Regions from separate parts of the Janthinobacterium sp. HH104 genome, predicted to be linked through region 2. Evidence: predicted binding sites of a transcription regulator. Region 2 holds the regulator's gene; the other holds the start of a gene.
What was found. The regulator HrcA, encoded in region 2, represses chaperone genes, less so after heat shock. The targets are predictions, from matches to a motif close to TTAGCACTCNNNNNNNNNGAGTGCTAA.
Positions count from the first base shown of each region.

Region 1: a site for HrcA is predicted at 1,143-1,169, ahead of groES (co-chaperone GroES). Genes of this name have one in related genera too.

Region 1 covers NZ_LRIB01000013.1:643,194-646,402, reverse strand. The annotation lists gene JAB6_RS03695 (hypothetical protein) at 129-875, opposite strand; gene groES (co-chaperone GroES) at 1,410-1,700, shown strand; gene groL (chaperonin GroEL) at 1,751-3,209, shown strand, end outside.
Region 2 covers NZ_LRIB01000028.1:131,040-134,248, reverse strand. The annotation lists gene dapB (4-hydroxy-tetrahydrodipicolinate reductase) at 1-72, opposite strand, end outside; gene JAB6_RS11410 (outer membrane protein assembly factor BamE) at 92-739, opposite strand; gene fur (ferric iron uptake transcriptional regulator) at 935-1,366, shown strand; gene hrcA (heat-inducible transcriptional repressor HrcA) at 1,415-2,431, opposite strand; gene JAB6_RS11395 (HAD family hydrolase) at 2,534-3,209, opposite strand, start outside.

The DNA of each region.
Region 1 (3,209 bases), on a different contig from region 2:
GGCGTCAATCGAATCACGCCGCTGTCACACATATTTACATCAATGCAGGTCAGTTGCCGTGAAATACACGCTTTTTCCGGCGCTTTTCGCCAAGTGCGCGCATCTGCCAGCGCCGTGATGGCAGCGTTTTACTCGTCGACGTAATCGGGTTCGATATCGAGTCCGCCATAGCGGTTTTCACAAGAGCGGCGCGTCAGCGTCTGTTGTCCGCTCTTGCCGTCAAGCACCATCGTCAAATCGCGGCAAGTACGGCCGTAGCTGCCAGGTTTGCCGTCCGTGCCCGAGGGCGTCAGGCGCACCGCCAGCGGTACCGCATTGCCCAGTCCCTTGTTGCTCCACTGGCGCGTCTTGCCATCCTCTTCATCTTTCAAGGTGCGCACGGCGGCCGTCAACAGGGCTTGCTTTTCCTTGGCATTCAGCTTGGCGATGGTGACGTCGGACAGGAAAGGCGGATACACGACGGGCGCCGGATCTTTGCCCTGCACATCCCAGCGGCCGCTGCTCTGCGAACAGGTGCGGCGGCTCAGGTCCTGCGTTTTACCAGCTGCCGTGACGATGAATTTCAAGTCGCGGCACACATGCGCCTTCAGGCTGTGCTCCGTCATGCCGGAATTGCTGAAGTTATACGTGACTTTGACCAGCACGCCGCGGTCGCCGCCGTTGTCCCACACGTGCGCTTCCTGGTCGTCGTCATCCTTGTTCAGATCGTTGAACAGGTCGTTCAGCAGCATTTCCTTTTCCTGCGGCGTCAGGGCGGCCACGGTGATCTCGTCGACGATGGTGGGCGTTTGCGCGACGGCATTGCCCAGGCAGGCGAGGCCGATGACGGTGGCGCCCAACAGGCGCAGGGCGGTACGGGAAGTGGTCGATGGCATGGCGTGCTTTCTCGTGCAGGTGGCGATATATGGTGATATTGATATGCAATTACAATCATCTTATCAAAGTCCATAGTAAAACTGTGTTTCCTGTACGTACAGGAACGCCGTTCGCCTGACGGGCATGCTAGAGTCGCGCCTGTTGCTGACGCCCGGGAACGAGGCTTGCGTTTGCGCAAACCCTGCGTAAATGCAGGCTGCGCAGAACGTCTAAGCTTATCTTCCCGGAGAATAAGCCCTTGAATAAGCCCCCTACCGTCCCTATAATTAGCACTCGTTAGTAGAGAGTGCTAACAAACTCTTTCGTAGCAATCCTCAGGACATGATGGTGTCTGCCGGGCAACAGCAGGGAACGCTACGCGGCGGGCGACGCCGCGATGCCACCACTGCCTAGCTGGCACGCACCCGATGACATGGGGTTTGCTTGACCGTTGCGGGCTGCTTTCAACGGCGGTCACTGAAAGCACGCCTGGCGCTGTGCCAGGCATGTATTCATTTAGCAACACCTATCCATTGAACTTTAAGGAGTTTTGTATGAATCTGCGCCCATTGAACGATCGCGTCATCGTCAAACGCCTCGACCAGGAAACCAAAACTGCGTCCGGCCTCATCATTCCTGATGCAGCTGCTGAAAAACCGGATCAAGGCGAAGTCCTTGCCGTAGGCAATGGCAAGATTCTCGACGACGGCAAAGTCCGTCCTCTGGATGTCAAAGTAGGCGACCGCGTCCTGTTCGGCAAATACGCTGGCCAAACCGTCAAAGTTGACGGCGATGAGCTGCTGGTCATGCGCGAAGAAGACATCATGGCGATCGTCGTCAAGTAATTGTTTCCACGTTGTAGACAGATACATCCCGAAACTCAGGAGAATTGAACATGGCAGCTAAAGAAGTAGTATTCGGCGACGCAGCGCGCGCCAAGATGGTCGAAGGCGTCAATATCCTCGCCAACGCAGTCAAAGTCACCTTGGGCCCGAAAGGCCGCAACGTCGTTCTGGAGCGCTCGTTCGGCGCCCCTACCGTCACCAAGGATGGTGTGTCGGTAGCGAAAGAAGTTGAACTCAAAGACAAGCTCATGAACATGGGCGCGCAAATGGTCAAGGAAGTTGCTTCCCGCACCAGCGACAACGCCGGCGACGGCACCACCACCGCAACCGTGCTGGCACAAGCCATCGTGCGCGAAGGCATGAAGTTCGTTGCCGCCGGCATGAACCCGATGGACCTGAAGCGCGGTATCGACAAAGCTGTTGCAGCCACCGTCGAAGAACTGGCGAAAATCGCCCGTCCTTGCACCACGACCAAAGAAATCGCCCAAGTTGGCGCGATCTCGGCGAACTCGGACTACTCGATCGGCGAGCGTATCGCTGAAGCGATGGAAAAAGTCGGTAAAGAAGGCGTCATCACCGTGGAAGACGGCAAGTCGCTGAACGACGAGCTGGACATCGTTGAAGGCATGCAGTTCGACCGCGGCTACCTGTCGCCATACTTCATCAACAACCCAGAGAAACAAGTTGCCGTACTGGACAGCCCATTCGTCCTGCTGTGCGACAAGAAAATCTCGAACATCCGTGACCTGCTGCCGGTACTGGAACAAGTCGCAAAAGCTGGCCGTCCACTGCTGATCATCGCAGAAGACATCGAAGGCGAAGCGCTGGCGACCCTGGTTGTGAACAACATCCGCGGCATCCTGAAAACCTGCGCAGTGAAAGCCCCTGGCTTCGGCGACCGCCGCAAAGCCATGCTGGAAGACATCGCTGTCCTGACCGGCGGCCAAGTGATCGCTGAAGAAGTCGGCCTGACCCTGGAAAAAGTGACCCTGGCCGAACTGGGCCAAGCGAAACGCATCGAAGTGGGCAAAGAAAACACCATCGTCATCGATGGCGCCGGCGAAGCTGCCTCGATCGAAGCACGCGTGAAACAGGTGCGTGTACAGATCGAAGAAGCGACCTCGGACTACGACCGTGAAAAACTGCAAGAGCGCGTCGCCAAACTGGCTGGCGGCGTTGCCGTGATCAAGGTTGGCGCAGCCACCGAAGTCGAAATGAAAGAGAAAAAAGCCCGCGTTGAAGATGCACTGCACGCTACCCGCGCTGCCGTGGAAGAAGGCATCGTGCCAGGCGGCGGCGTAGCCCTGCTGCGCGCACGCGCCAACATCACGGTCAAGGGCGACAATCCTGATCAAGACGCTGGTATCAAGATCGTCCTGCGCGCAATGGAAGAGCCACTGCGCATGATCGTGCAAAACGCTGGCGAAGAAGCTTCGGTCGTCGTGGCAGCCGTACTGGCTGGCACGGGCAACTACGGCTACAACGCTGCCAACGGCACGTATGGCGACA
Region 2 (3,209 bases):
GCTGACCGCTTCGATCAGGATATGGCCCATGCGGCCGCTGGCGCCAGCGATGGCAATTTTCAGTTCAGTCATTTTATTCTCTTACAACAGCTTATTTGGTGGGTTCGGCAGCAGGTGCAGGTGCAGGTGCAGGCTCGGCGGCAGGCGCCGTTGCGGGTGCGGGTGCAACGTCAGGCTTGCTCACAGGAATGGCAGGGGCGGCATCGGCCGGCACCGGCACGGCGCTTGGCGCCACCGGCAATGGCACGGCGGCGGCAGGCACGTCGGCCTTGGCGACCTTGGCGAACGGCGACGGACCGGCGATACGGTCGATGTATTCTTTCTCCGTCGGCAAGTTACCGCCTTCGAAACGTTCCACTTTACCATCCTTGCCGAAGTACACGACCACGCGGCTGCTGGTGGTTTCGCCACTGCCCCGGGCCAGGCGGAATGGGTAATCCCAGCGGTCGGCATGGAAGATATCGGTCAGCAGCGAGGTACCGAGGACGAAGCGCACCTGGTCGCGCGTCATGCCCACTTTCAACTGGGCCAGCATCTCTTCGGAGACAAAGTTGCCTTGTTGAATGTCAGGACGATACGGCGAGAAAAACCACATGAATTTTTGCAGCGGCGTAATGGTGGTCGTTTGTGCGCCCTGTTCGGGGACCAGTTCCTTGCCTTCCTTTTGAGCAGCTGCCGGCTTTTCGCCAAGGATGCCACGGCTGGCGCAGCCGGACATGGCCAGCGCGACACAGACCATGCCTGCCACGACTGGTGCTCGGAATGAAATACGGTGCCAGAGAGATGGCAATACAGCCGGTGTTACGCGCATAAATGACCTCAATTTGATGAACAAAACGCCAGGAGTGGCCGGCCTGCCAAAAAATGCATATTTTGGCACTCCCCGCTAAAACGCTATATGATAAAGCACCTGACCCACATACGAGCAACAAACATGAGTAACAATCCTAGTGATCTCAAGGCAAGCGGCCTGAAAGCCACCCTGCCACGGCTGAAGATACTCGATATCTTCCAGAGTAGCCCGGTACGCCACCTGACGGCGGAAGACGTCTACAAGATTCTGCTGGCCGACAATATGGATGTCGGTTTGGCAACTGTCTACCGCGTCCTGACCCAATTCGAACAGGCAGGCTTGCTCAACCGCAACCATTTTGAAACCGGCAAGGCGATTTTCGAACTCAACGAAGGCTCCCACCACGACCACCTGGTGTGCCTCGACTGTGGCCGGGTTGAAGAATTCTTTGACGAAGAAATCGAAATCCGCCAGCAAAAAGTGGCCGAAGAGCGCGGCTTCAAGATCGCCGAACACGCGCTGGCCATCTACGGCAACTGCACCAAGACGGCTTGCCCGCACAAAACCGCCTGATTCGTTCCGGCCGCGCCCATGGAGCGGCTGGCGCATCAGGCAGTACGATCAATGATGGCTGAGCGCGCTTGACAGCAACTTGGCCGTGATATCGACAATCGGGATGACGCGCTCGTAAGCCATGCGCGTCGGTCCGATCACTCCCAACGTTCCCACGATCTTGCCGTTGACTTCATACGGCGCCGTCACCACGCTCATTTCATCCATCGGCACCAGGTTCGATTCGCCGCCGATGAAAATCTGCACGCCCGTCGCCTTGCTCGACACGTCGAGCAGCTGCATCAAGCCCGTTTTTTGCTCGAACATGTCGAACATCTGGCGCAGCGAATGCATATTCGATGACAGATCGCTCACGCTGAGCAAGTTGCGCTCGCCGGAAATCACCATGTCGTCGCTATGGTCGGCCATCGCTTCGCTGCCCGCCTCCACGGCGGCCTGCATCAGGCTGCCCATGTCGTCGCGCAACTGGCGCAGCTCGCCCTGCAGGCGCACGCGCACGGCGTCGAATGACAGGCCGCCATAATTTTGGTTGATGTAATTGGCCGATTGCACCAGTTGCGCCGGCGTATAGTCGGCCTCCGTCAACAGCAGGCGGTTCTGCACGTCGCCGCCGGGCGCGACGATGACGAGCAGGATGCGTTTTTCGGACAGGCGCAGGAATTCGATTTGCTGGAACACGGATTCGCGGCGCGGGCTGAGCACGACGCCGGCAAACTGCGACAGCGACGACAGCATCTGCGCCGCGTTGGCGATGGTTTTTTGCGGCTGCGGCGTCTGCAGGCGCATGCGCGACTCCACCAGATGCTCGTCCAGATGCCGGACGGTCAGCAAGGTGTCGACAAAGATGCGGTAGCCGCGCGGCGTGGGAATGCGTCCGGCCGAGGTATGCGGACTGGACACATAACCGAGCTCTTCCAGATCGGCCATGATGTTGCGGATCGTGGCTGGCGACAGGTCGAGGCCGGAAATTTTCGACAAGGCGCGCGAACCGACCGGCAGGCCGTCGGCGATATATCGCTCGACCAGGGCTTTCAGCAGTGTTTGGGCACGTGTATCGAGTTGCATGGTGTTTTATTTAAGCAAGTGTTTTGTTAAGCAAGCGGCAACGAAAGCGGCCGAACGTGCATCAACAGCGCCTATTATGCACGTTCGCCCGTCCGGCGGCGATCAATCTTCCAGTTGCCCCTGCAGCCACAGCAGCAATTCATCAAAGTTGGCGCAGATGGCGTCGGGCTGCACGCCGGCGGCCAGGTGGGCATCGCTGCCCTTGCGGTTCATCCACACGGCACGCATGCCCGCCCCTTGCGCTCCCGTCACATCGAAATACAGATCGTCGCCGACATACACGGCCTCATGGGGCGCCACGCCCAGCGCGGCGCAACCGGCCAGGAAAATGCTGGCGTCGGGCTTGGCCACACCGAAATCGCTGGCGGCAATCGACACTTTAAAATGCTGCGCCAGGCCGATAATTTCAAGGTCCGCATTGCCATTCGAAATGGAACCGACCAGCATGCGCTGGCCCATCCAGCCCAGGCCAGGCAAGACATCGTCATACGGCTGGACGCGATGGCGCGCCGCCAGGAACTGCGCGATGGCGCCATCGACCAGGGCCGGATCCTCGCCGGCGGCCTCGAAGGCGGTCAGCAAGCCCGCGCGGCGCAACTCGATCAGGTTGCCATGAAAATGCGGTTGTTCATTGAGCATGGCCAGGCGGTGCTGGCGCAGCACCTCGATGGAAAACTGCTGCGCCACCTTGGGCGCATGCGTGGCCAGCCAGTCGTGCAGCAGGGATTCGGCAGCGGCAATCACGGGCGCGATGGGCCACAGAGTATCGTCGAGGTCG